DNA from 4 places in the Mesobacillus thioparans genome. Region 3 is predicted to be linked to each of the others. Evidence: predicted binding sites of a transcription regulator. Region 3 holds the regulator's gene; each other region holds the start of a gene.
What was found. Region 3 encodes Rex, which represses fermentation and respiration genes when NADH is low (regulators of the CRP and FNR family bind a similar motif). Its sites were predicted from a motif close to TTGTGAAATATTTCACAA; they were not measured.

Region 1: the regulator Rex is predicted to act here: its motif matches at 1,737-1,754, upstream of ACNAZ4_RS17660 (formate/nitrite transporter family protein).
Region 2: the regulator Rex is predicted to act here: its motif matches at 1,267-1,284, upstream of qoxA (cytochrome aa3 quinol oxidase subunit II).
Region 4: the regulator Rex is predicted to act here: its motif matches at 1,680-1,697, upstream of ACNAZ4_RS07740 (AtpZ/AtpI family protein).

Annotation. Positions count from the first base shown of each region.
Region 1 covers NZ_CBCSFH010000012.1:13,221-16,363, reverse strand. Annotated here, with positions in the region: gene ACNAZ4_RS17670 (MFS transporter) at 1-1,064, opposite strand, end outside; gene ACNAZ4_RS17665 (PadR family transcriptional regulator) at 1,077-1,679, opposite strand; gene ACNAZ4_RS17660 (formate/nitrite transporter family protein) at 1,860-2,696, shown strand; gene ACNAZ4_RS17655 (HAD family hydrolase) at 2,739-3,143, opposite strand, start outside.
Region 2 covers NZ_CBCSFH010000002.1:417,141-420,283, reverse strand. Annotated here, with positions in the region: gene ACNAZ4_RS06595 (MATE family efflux transporter) at 1-519, shown strand, start outside; gene ACNAZ4_RS06590 (hypothetical protein) at 554-721, shown strand; gene qoxA (cytochrome aa3 quinol oxidase subunit II) at 1,349-2,242, shown strand; gene qoxB (cytochrome aa3 quinol oxidase subunit I) at 2,319-3,143, shown strand, end outside.
Region 3 covers NZ_CBCSFH010000024.1:5,211-8,353, forward strand. Annotated here, with positions in the region: gene ACNAZ4_RS23140 (ABC-F family ATP-binding cassette domain-containing protein) at 1-379, opposite strand, end outside; gene moaC (cyclic pyranopterin monophosphate synthase MoaC) at 560-1,054, shown strand; gene ACNAZ4_RS23150 (redox-sensing transcriptional repressor Rex) at 1,081-1,737, shown strand; gene ACNAZ4_RS23155 (YdiK family protein) at 1,763-1,963, opposite strand; gene ACNAZ4_RS23160 (CPBP family intramembrane glutamic endopeptidase) at 1,967-2,698, opposite strand; gene ACNAZ4_RS23165 (GNAT family N-acetyltransferase) at 2,947-3,143, shown strand, end outside.
Region 4 covers NZ_CBCSFH010000003.1:127,087-130,229, forward strand. Annotated here, with positions in the region: gene atpE (F0F1 ATP synthase subunit C) at 1-106, opposite strand, end outside; gene atpB (F0F1 ATP synthase subunit A) at 179-889, opposite strand; gene ACNAZ4_RS07735 (ATP synthase subunit I) at 914-1,285, opposite strand; gene ACNAZ4_RS07740 (AtpZ/AtpI family protein) at 1,292-1,513, opposite strand; gene ACNAZ4_RS07745 (S8 family serine peptidase) at 1,781-3,143, opposite strand, start outside.

The sequences.
Region 1 (3,143 bases), on a different contig from region 3:
GCTGCTGATGAAACCCTGCCCATGATATTCTTGGGCGTTTCCGACTGAAGAACATATCCATAAGGAACCGCCTCTGCAGACGCCATGATTCCCAATAGGAAAGCACCTGCCAACCATAAAAACTTAGGAAGTTCAAATAGCCCATATACACCCAAACCGATAAAAAGGATCAAGATGCCACTCATTACAGATGCTGAAGCCATTAGATGAATAGGCTTTGTTTTCCAGCTTGTAAATCGTCCGAGAAGAAGTGCTCCGACTACGCTGCCAAAGCCAACAGAACTGACGAGCAAACCGAATTCCTCTTCGCCAAAACCAAGATTCTGTGCAACAAAGACAAACAAACCATCATAAAGAAAAATAATGAAGAAAGCAATGGAGGAGAGAATGATTGCCGCCTTTAGAATCCTGGCAGAGAAGATGTGTTTGATTCCTTCTGTAAGATCTTCCAGATAAGAATTCCCCTGTTGTTTTTTGGAAGAAGATTCCGTTTCGATTTTTGGCAAGGACATTAATATCACAACCGCGATCAGAAAGCCTACAGCTTCAAAAACAAAGGGACTCCTGACCCCGTAAAGGGCAATCAATCCGCCACCAAGCGCAGGACCAACAATTTTCATTGTATTGACTGAGAGCTGACTTAAGGTCACAGCCTCGGGCAATTCTTCCTCAGAGACCGTATGCCTGATTGCGCTCTGTCTAGCAGGGTCATACAGGGCAGCGACCGTTGCCTTAAGAAATACAAACAGCAGCATGACATAAAGATTTGGCGCGAAAAACATACCTGCTACAAACAGGACTCTAAACAATAAGCATGTAATCATCAGCGTCTTCTGAGGAAGTCTGTCAACAAAAACGCTGGCAAGCGGACCGATGATCACCCATGGAATTCCCATGATAATGATGACAGAAGCAATAGCTGCTTCACCAAGTCCCCAATGATAGGCAACAATGACCTGTATTGCGATAAAATCCAGCCAGTTTCCCAAATCAGAAAATACCTGTGCCCCAAAAAGTGAGCGATAAGCTTTATTCTTCAGTGGTTTGAAGATGCCAGCATCCATTTTCCCTGCCTCCTAAAGTTCGTTTTTCAATGCATTTTTTCGTCTTTCCCTTTGTTTTACGCCTAAGTTCTTTGGATCCTGACCCGCAGGCAGCTCATCATTCTCCAGGGAGGTCAGCGATTCTTTTATCCAAGTTAGCTCAGCCTCTAGTTTCAACTCGGCATATCTCATTGCCAGCATTCCCACACTGTTAATATATGAGGTATTATTCTGTTTCCATTCTTTAACGAAATTTAATATTTCCTGTGAATCTCTGGCTCTTTCTTTTAGATGCTGTGCAAGGATGCTTTGATCCATCTCATCATGCCAGGCAGCCATCTTTATGAATAACTCATCCTTAATGGCAGGAGGTTCAGGCTTTCTGGAAAGCCAGCTTTCCAATTCAGTCCAGCCTTTCCCTGTAAGCTCATAAAGCTTTTTCCTGCGGCCGTCTGTCTCCGATTCAATGGTAGTGATGAAACCCTGTTCTTCAAGTTTTTTTAGCTTGGGATAAAGACTGCCGTAACTCATGCCCCAGAATAGGCCGGCTGCTTTATGCTCAAATTCGGATTTAATATCATAACCGGTACTTGGACGGAAACTGATGACTGCAAGGATGGAATGTTCAATTGACATGTTCAACTCTCCTTTTTAAATATATATCAATTTGATATATCAATATGATATGTTTGTTTATGAAAAATGTCAAAAAATTATATATCACTGTTTTTTTGCTGGCCAAAAGGGAATTAATCCATTAATGAAATGTTCAATTCACATAGAGATGAATGCAACTAAGGACAGGAGGAAAATAAATTGGCATTTCGTAAACCCCAGGAAATCGCACAAGTGACTATTGACTCTGGCACATACAAGGCTGCCATGCCCATGAAGAATATGCTTGCACTAGGTTTTCTTGGTGGAGCTTTTATCGCCATCGGCTATCTTTTGGACATCAGGGTGATCGCGAACTTGCCGCATGAATGGGGGACCTTCGGAACATTCCTGGGTGCCTCGGTTTTCCCTTTAGGACTGATCTTGATCCTTCTTGCCGGAGGAGAACTGCTTACGGGGAATATGACAGCCATTTCGATGGCCAGTCTCGCGAAAAAAGTAACAGTGAATAAGCTATTGAAAAATTGGTTCTGGATTACTTTAAGTAACTTTGTAGGTGCTCTGTTTGTAGCCTATTTTTTTGGCCATATCGTTGGTTTGACCGAGACCGGTCCTTATCTTGAAAAAACGGTCGCTGTAGCAGGGGCAAAACTCGACGATGGCTTTTGGGCAGCATTTTTTTCAGGGATTGGCTGTAACTGGCTTGTTGGTTTGGCAGTTTGGCTATCGTATGGTGCATCTGACATGACCGGAAAAGTTCTGGCAATCTGGTTCCCTATCATGGGCTTCGTCGCAATCGGATTCCAGCACGTTGTGGCAAACATGTTCGTCATCCCTGCAGCGATTTTCGCAGGACATTTTAGCTGGGGTGAATACTTCACCAACTTTGTCCCGGTATACTTAGGCAATGCAGTAGGCGGTGGGGTGTTTGTTGCGTTGATTTATTGGATGAGCTATAAAGACGCGATCAAAAAGCAAGCTGAACAGCCCGAAGACCAATTCTCAAAAGCAAGCGCGAAGAAAAGGGCGATTAGGTAAACAAAAAGGAACCTCGATATTTGAGGTTCCTTTTTGTTGGTCTTATTCGATCAACCCAAGTGATTTTAAACCATTATATATTCCCGAGTTGGTGACTGATGTGGTTTCATGCTTAGCATGCTGAAACAGGTCAGGATGTGCATTTCCCATCGCAAAGCCTTCTCCGGCATAGGCCAGCATTTCCTTATCATTCATTCCATCCCCAAAAGCAATCGATTCTTCACGTATAATACCCAGTTTTTCAAGGAGGAATCTCACGCCAACTCCTTTATTGACATGATCACGAATAACATCGAAACAATGCTGCATACCTTCGACGTTTACTTGCGATAAATGGATTCCATCCTTGAACTGATAGAAGGTGTCACCTTTAGCACCGGAAGTGATGATCGTCATACCAAGAATATCTTCGATGACATCATCAGCAAAAATCTCATTCTGGCTCAA
Region 2 (3,143 bases), on a different contig from region 3:
AACATTGCAGGCACACTGACGACTTTTGCCTACACGATTGGCGGAGGGTTTGCCATCGCCGCCAGCACCTTGATCGGGCAGGCGATTGGCGAAAACAACCTGGAGGATGCAAAGGAATACCGAAAATGGAGCTATATCCAATCTGCTGTTTCCATGACGCTGATTACGGCGATACTCGCTGCGTGCAGCCCATGGATTGGCATGTTGTTTACAACCGATCAGACGGTCCTGCATTTATTGCTGATTGTTTTATTGATCGATATGTTTTCCCAGCCATTCCTTGCTTCAGTCCTTGTTGATACTTCAGCTGTCCAGGCATCGGGGAACAGTACATTTCCAATGATCGTTACAATTATTGGGATTTGGGTGATCAGAACACTTGGAGTCTATATTTTTGCGTGGAAGTTGGGATATGGCCTACCCGCTGTTTGGGTCTCTATTGCTGCTGATAATGCCCTTCCTGCAGGATTGTTTATTTGGTACCGAAAAAATAGACAGGTTATAAGAGAGTTAGCGTAAATTTTGATAAGAATATAAACTGGGAGTGATGGACATGCAATTTGTATTAGGTTTGAACTTGATTGAGCTTATGCCAACAATAATTGTGTATTCTGTTTTGTCTTTATTGGCTATAGGTGTTATCTATTTATTTAAGAAGAAATCAGATAAGGAATTAATAGAATTGGAAAGAAAGTTAGGTTCAAATGACCATGATAAATAGTTTCTATATTGAAATATAAGCCTGAGTGGCTGACGGTGTGAACCTGATGCTATTCCAATAAGGTCAAGAATCGGAAAAGATTTATGAGGTTTATAAAACCAACGATAATAGAACTTAGTTACGTGGGCATTTCGACTGTTTGCCAGGGTGTTTCCTGAAAATTTATAATAATGAAAAACATAAAAAGATCGCTGTTTAGCGATCTTTTTATGTTTCAGAAGCGGAATGGGAGTGGAGGAGTGTTCCCATACCCCTATTGTTTGAACGATTTTCTTTAAACAGTTACCCTCTTTAGGAAACAATTCTCAATTAACGGGTAGTTAACATAAACAGGTCAGCCAAATCGACTATTTATCATTTTGTAAAATAAAACCTTCAACATTTTGTCACAAATTAAAATAAAGCCACCAATTAAAGTATGTTAACATTATGAGCGTGTTAGAAACCTATAGATGCTTACTAGGATATTTATGTATATATGCTCATATATTTAAATTCTTGGCGTTCTTTTTCTTGGTGGCATTGAATAAAAACTATGAAATTGTATGTGATGTAATTTACATAGTATTCGAAATCTATCGGATAGGCTTCTAACTTCCTCAGTTAATCTAAGAAAGGGGTAAATCAATGAAGGTAAAATGGTTGATTTTAACTTTAATTTTTGGTGTTTTCGCCATGCTTTCTGGTTGTGAACCATTAACGGTCCTCGACCCAAAAGGTCCTCAAGCTCGTACAACAGCAGATGTGATCATGATTTCGATTTGGACCATGGCATTTGTTGTTATTGTTGTTTTTGTTCTTTTCATTGTCATGTTGGTGAAGTACCGAGCATCAAAGCAAAATGAAAATTATGAACCGCCACATATTAAAGGCAGTAAAGTAATTGAATCGATATTCGTTGGCGTTCCAATAATAATTGTCATTTTCCTTTCGGTTATTACTGTCAAATCTACATATGAAGTTGAGTCAACACCTAAGGGGTTTGAAAAACAGGAACCGTTAGTCATTTATGCATCTTCTTCGAATTGGAAGTGGCATTTTAGTTACCCGGAAGAGAATATTGAAACAGTGAACTATCTTTTTATTCCAACGAATAGGCCGATAGAATTTAGGCTTTATTCATTTGGACCGATTTCCAGTTTCTGGATTCCGCAATTAGGTGGACAAAAATACGCTATGTCAGACATGGTCAATAAGCTAAACCTAGCTGCAGATGTTCCGGGAGAATATAGTGGGCGGAATGCTAGTTTTACAGGTGCAGGATTCGCAGAGCAAACGTTTAACGTTACAGCAATGGAACAGGAAGAATACAAAAAATGGGTAGATGAAATCAAGGCAACTGCAGAACCAATGACTGCAGAAAAATTTGATAAATTGTTAGAACCTGCCCACCTTGGTCAACAGACATTTACAGGCACCCATTTATCTTTCCTTCCGCCTCCAGAGGGTCACCAAATGAAAGAGACATCAAAAGAAAAAGAGAATGAAACAATGGATCAAGACAAAATGGACGATATGTAGGACCAGGTAACAATACAGTGTTTCTGAATGATGTTGCAGTTAATTTTAAATGAATAACAGAAAGGGGTTGCGATAGATGGAGTTCTTTGAGAGATTTGCTATTCCAAACCCAAGTCCAACCATATATGCGTCGATGGTTGCCATCGGCTTAACGATTATTGCAATACTTGCAGGCCTTACTTATTTTAAAAAGTGGGGTTATTTATGGCAGCAATGGTTAACAACAGTAGATCATAAACGTATCGGCATCATGTACCTCATTTCAGCTCTGCTGATGTTGTTCCGTGGCGGAGTAGATGCCATAATGATGCGTGCCCAGACGGCTATACCTGAGAACACACTTTTGAATGCCCAAGAATATAATGAGGTTTTTACAACACATGGAGTAGTCATGATTTTGTTCATGGCTATGGCGTTTGTCACTGCTTTAATGAACTTTGTAGTCCCATTGCAAATTGGGGCTCGTGATGTGGCGTTTCCTCGATTGAATGCTTTAAGTTTCTGGTTATATTTTATGGGAGCGATGTTATTTAACATTTCCTTCATTGTTGGTGGTTCACCTGATTCAGGATGGACATCCTATTTCCCACTGGCGGGAAATGAATTTAGTCCTTCGGTAGGGACGAATTACTATATGATTGCGATTCAAATCGCTGGTCTAGGAACATTAATTACTGGTATTAACTTTATTGTCACTATCTTGAAAATGAGGGCACCTGGCATGAAGTTAATGAAAATGCCGATGTTTACCTGGACAGCGCTGATCACCAATGTGATTATCGTTTTCGCTTTTCCGGTTTTAACGGTCGCGCTGGCGATGGGGACAATGGACCGATTATTCGGAACCAACTTCTTTACGACAGCAAACGGCGGCATGGATATGCTATGGGCCAACTTCTTC
Region 3 (3,143 bases):
AATCCTTCAAAACTCTTTCATATTCCGACTCATTCGACAGGATGCCGGGATCGGACATTTTTTCCTCAAGCCGGCGCAGTTCTTTTTCCATGCTGTGCAGATGGTCAAAGACCGCCAGCATTTCATCCCAGATGCTTTTCTCGGATTCCAGCCCTGTATTCTGGGCAAGGTATCCGATTGTCGTTCCTTTCGGGCGGATAATCTCGCCGCCATCATGGGATTCAAAACCGGCAATGATTTTCAGCAGGGTTGATTTTCCCGCACCGTTCCGGCCGACCAATGCAACACGGTCATTGGTCTGTATTTCAAACTTGATATTCGATAAAATAAGATCAGCAGCAAAATATTTTGATAGCTGATTGACTTGTAATAGAATCATTATTTTTCACCTCTAATGCCTTAGGGATAGTGTAACCCAATCCTATGGGCTCGGCAATATGTGCGGCCTGCTATAGGGAGCAAGCTATGAAAAATTTCCCCTCTATATGTGAAGATAGAAACAAAGTTCACACACAAGTTTGTGAAAATAGTGTATTATTTGGTTGAAAGGAGCTTGAATATGGCAGAATTTACGCATTTTAATGAAGAGGGAAGAGCGAAGATGGTCGATGTCAGTGAAAAACCTGAGACGGTCCGTACGGCAGTCGCCCATTCAAGCATTACCGTTAATCAAGATATATATGTAAGGATTACTGAAAATAAAATAAAAAAAGGCGATGTACTGGCAGTCGCGCAGGTTGCTGGCATCATGGCGGCCAAGAAGACATCCGAGATCATCCCGATGTGCCACCCGATTCCATTAACAGGCATTGACCTTTCGTTTGATTGGGAGCAAAATGGTAATGACTATATATTAAATATCGCAGCAGCTGTTAAAACAAAAGGAAATACAGGGGTAGAAATGGAAGCGTTAACAGCAGCGTCAGCATGCGCGCTGACTGTCTATGATATGTGCAAGGCCGTCGACAAAGGCATGGTGATCGGCAAGACCTATCTCGTGGAAAAGACTGGCGGGAAAAACGGCGATTTTAAGAGAGATGAGAAGCTAAAATAGAAATACGAACGGGTGGAGGATGGAGAATGACGAATGATGCTATGAAGATTCCGCAGGCAACCGCAAAACGTTTGCCGCTGTATTACCGATTTTTATTGAACTTGCATTCTTCAGGCAAGCAAAGGGTATCATCCGCGGAGCTGAGTGAAGCGGTAAAAGTGGATTCTGCTACGATTAGAAGGGACTTTTCCTATTTCGGGGCTTTGGGTAAAAAGGGTTACGGCTATAATGTGAATTACCTGCTGACTTTTTTCCGAAAGACGCTCGACCAGGATGAACTCACAAAGGTTGCGCTGATTGGTGTCGGTAATTTGGGAACGGCGTTTTTGAATTATAATTTTTCCAAAAATAATAATACGAAAATTGAAATTGCCTTCGATGTCGACCAGGATAAGGTAGGGACGCAGATTGGCGATGTGCCTGTCTATCACATGGATGACCTTGATAAGGTTGTTGTCGAGGAAGGCATCCAGGTGGCGATCCTGACGGTGCCATCAGCGGTGGCACAGCCGATCACGGACAGACTAGTACAGGCGAATGTGAAGGGCATCCTGAACTTCACGCCAGCGAGGCTGAATGTGCCGCCTTCTATCAGGATCCATCATATTGATCTGGCAGTGGAATTGCAATCATTGATTTATTTCTTGAAGCATTATCCGACTGACAGTGACTCAGAAGAATAAAAAATGGCTCCTTCATTTGAAGGAGCTATTTTTTCTGCATTTGTTTAAGTTTGAAATGAAACAGGATCATCCTGATGCCGGAGCCGAAGTCGAAGGTGGCGAGCAGGACGAGCAAATAACTGAAAAATCCCCAGCCTGAGTCGTTGACATTCTGGATGGCGAAATAGGTGAATAAGATGCCTAACAAGATGTAGACAATGCCTGAGAACATAGGCGATTGCTTCATGACTTAAAATCCCCCAATAAAGCTTTGAATTTTCTCTGCTTCTCTTATCATTCTCTCTATGTCTTCTCTGAATACGGATTGAAGCAGGACAACCATTGTATTCATTGTAACATGGGCGATGATCGGCACGATGATCCGCTTTGTTTTTACATACAGGAAGGCAAAGGTAAAGCCCATCGCCGAGTAGAGGATCACATGCTCTGGCTCCATATGGGCCAGTGCAAAGATGACGGAACTGATCAAGGCTGCAAAGAAGAAATTCATTTTCTTTTGCAGGCTGCCGAAGATGATCTTCCGGAAGACGATTTCCTCCAGGATCGGACCGATGATCGAGCTGACGAGGATGACGACCGGGAACCTTTCGATCAGCTTGATGATTTCCTGTGTATTCTCCGAGCCCATTTCAATTCCAAGCATGCTTTCGATGCTGCCAGCAATCGACTGGGCGAACAGGGCCAGAAAGACCCCGGCGAAAGCCCAGGCCGCCGAGCTTGCCGGCGAAGATGCTTCGCGCAAATCTGCATGTATGTTTCGTTCTTTCCTTAAAATCATCAGGATGATCAGGAGAGTCAGTGAAAAACTGATCACGAGCCAGTATGGAATCGCGAGGGTTTGCATTTCATCAAGGCTTTTTCCCATCGCGGCACCGATGAAAGCAATGATTGGAACCCCCACAAGGCTTGAAAGCTGCATGACAATATAGGCAATAAGGACGTACCAGTATTCTTTTTTCAATCGAAAAAACTCCTTAATAATGCAGTAATGTATGTTCTGAAATTTTACGTAATAATATGCTGGCCTGTAAAATAAAATACGGGGACAGCTTTGCTTATCTAGGCACTCTCTATATTCTACTAGTAAATGATTTGAAAGTTCAAATTGTAGGGTCAGGATGAAAATGTGGTTGTCCGGGTTTAGTATTTCCTGAATACCAGATACTTGTTAAGGTGAAATTTTCTCTTTAAAAATGATCGGAGGTTCAAATGGTTTATTTGGAAACGTCACGACTGCTTTTGCGCGATTGGTCTGCCGCAGATTTAGAGCACTTTTGCAAAATGAATGCAGACCCGGATGTGATGAAGTATTTCCCTCGTGTCTTATCTTCCTCAGAAACGGAGAGGTTTTATCAGGATATGCTAGCCGAGTTCAATGAATACGGCTTTGGGTTATATGCAGTTGA
Region 4 (3,143 bases), on a different contig from region 3:
GCTGACGAGCGATACCTTCTACTGTACGTGATACGATCAAACCGTTACCAATACCTGCACCTAGTGCTGCTAAACCAATTGCGATTGCTGCTGCTAATAAACCCATTATAAAGTTCCTCCTTTAATGTATGAAAAAATGTTTTTTAAAGTTTTGTCCAATAAATGAACAGGGTATATATTAATGGTCATGGCTCACTTTATGAGAGAGATAAACCATCGTTAACATAGTGAAGATAAACGCCTGGATTGCCCCGACGAATACCGAGAATCCTTGCCATATAAGCATTGGAACCGCTGCGGCCAAAGTAGTCATTGTATCAGTCGCGAGGCCGGCTGCAAGCAGACCCAAAAGAATCTCACCTGCGTAAATGTTACCGTAAAGACGAAGACCAAGAGTGAGCGTATTCGCGAACTCTTCAATGATCTTGATCGGGAACATGAACCAAAACGGCTTGAAAAATTCCTTACCGTATTCGGCAGTCCCTTTAAGCTTGACGCCATAATAATGGGAAAGTCCTACCACCATGACTGCAAGAGTCAGTGTGATGACCGGATCAGCTGTCGGTGATTTCCACCATAATTGATTGTCGACAACGACAGAGAACGGCAGACCCAGCATATTGGCTACAAACACATACATCAGCAATGTTATGCCAAGTACATGAAATCTTCCCCCGTCCTTCCAGTCCATCGTACTGTTGATGATTCCTTTCACGAAATCCATAATCCATTCCATGAAGTTCTGGATCCCTGTCGGTTTCATCGCAAGCCTTCGAGTGGAAAGTACTGCAATGATGAAGACGATAGCACTTGCTATTGTGATCATCAGCATGTTTGCCAGGTTAAAATAAAGTCCTAAAAATGGAACTAAAGGAGCTTCATGATGCATTAGTTAATTCACCTCTCTTCCCCGCTATTTACGTGATTGAAAAGACTGGACAAAAAAATCTATCATAATGACAAGATAAGCTGTCATTAATCCCAAAATCGTGAATACAAGGTTTATGCGATCCGGATATTTCATCGCGACGATCACGGCAAGCGCTCCAGTTGCCAGTCTCGACATCGAACCGAGCGAGCGTACCTTCTTCCCCTGCACCACCGAATCACCAAAGTTGTTCATTTTCCTCGCTAGCAGCCATAAATTAAAAAGGCTCAGGCTTGTACCAAAGATCAACCCGGCAAAAACAGATTGATAGCTTGTAAAGCCGTACCCGAGTACATATAGTGACAACAGAGTGAATATGTATTTGCGCTGGCGAGTAAACAAGTCCTTGATTTCCATAGATGGCTAGTCTCCCGAAAAGAAGTGTTGGATGAGGCGGAGCATGGCATACACACCTGCCGCCAATCCGATCAGCAATCCGAATATTAAGAAAAGTGGCTCTGTACCAAGGGTACGGTCCAGCCATCTTCCGGAAAATATGCCAATTAAAATGGAGCCTACCAATTGAGATAGTATAGCGGACATGAGTGCCATCGCTTGTAAAGGGTGGCGGTTGTTTCGGCGCATAAAAAACGCATCCTCACTATAGAGAATGGACAATCAGGGGAGTGAAAAATATTATTTAAAAAACAATATTTTCACATAAAAAAAGCTTGCATATCAACATTGAAAACCTTATCATTTTATGCCCTTTGTAAGCATACAATAGGCAAATGTCAATGTCAATCCATTGGGGTGAAAAAATTCACAAAGTTTTCACTGTGAATATATACCATCAACCCTATTTCAGTATTATATTATTATAACAGAAAAAAGCAGGGCCGGAGAAAGGATTTACCTTTTTCCGGCCCTGTTATTCATAGATGCTTTGTCGATATAGATCATCGTTTCAATCATGCTTTCGCGCCCCGCTTTCTTCGCGAATACCTTTGCCAGGTACACCCCGTCCTCCGGCAGATTTTCAAGCGGTATTTCCTTTTCTACCATCCCTTTTTTCAGCTTCCTCCCCCAATCGAGAAAACCGATGAACCGGAATTGGTCCGGATCGAAAAGCGCAATTCCAAACTCGTCGGCTCCACCAGGGAGATACACTTCATAGCGGAAAGCCGCTCCTGAGTCGGCTGGAGCGAAGCCGAAGCCCATCACCCGTGGGTAATCCGGTTCTTCGAGGACATACAGATAGGGGATACGGATCTTATTTTTCCCATCCTCTATCACCAGGCTGCCGTCATTGATTTTGTCAGCAAGCATCTCCGGGGAAACCTTCATCGCCACTTCGACATCCTTACATTCACCTGGTTTGAGCGTAAAGCTCAAAGGCAGCTCCCATGCAATCCCTTGCTGCTTTTTCGGAATCGAGAAGGAGTAGGACTTTGTGTCGGAGCCGGTATTTCTCACTTTCAATCGGGCGCCATGCCGGTGCATATTATCTGCCAGCTGAAATTTCCCAAATTGCAGCGATCCGGGAATGACCAGGCTTTCAGTCTCGATGGCAGCTTCTGTCTGGATTCGGCCTGCTCCCTGCTCGAATGTCCGGTATGGTTTTCCTTTCCGGTCCTGAATTTCCTTGGCGGTGTTCATGATTGCCGCCTTGATTTCAGCAGGAGTCCAATCCGGGTGTGCTTGCTTGATGAGGGCAGCCGCACCGGCAATATGCGGCGCTGCCATGCTCGTGCCCTGAAGCGGCAGGTAGCCTCCGGGAATCGTGCTGTTGATTGCGACTCCTGGAGCGACAATGTCCGGCTTGATTTCCCAGGTAACAGTCACCGGGCCGCGGGAACTGAAGTCTGCAAGGATGTCTTTTTCTTCTATTAAATGGACGCGGATCAGCATCGTGTTGTTTTTGAGCTGCTTTTTCAAAGCCAATCCAGCCTTTTTGCTGATAGCAGCAACTGGAATCGGCAGGGTTTCTTCGAGGTTGCCAAAGAACGTCCCGTCCGTATTGTTGTAAATAATGACCCCGATCGCGCCAGCTTCGAAGGCATTCCTCGCTTTTTCGGTAAAAGTCAACGTGCCCCGCTCGACAAGGACGAGCTTATCACTGACATCCTTCATGTCTTCTTTTTTGCCCATTCCTGCAAACACCAGGTTTTCACTCTGGGTGATCTTCCAATCGTCCGAACCTTGTAATAGCTCGAGCCGGATTTCTTCCGTGCTGCCCGTTGCGGTGATGTACGGTACTTGCATCGGGGGTGTG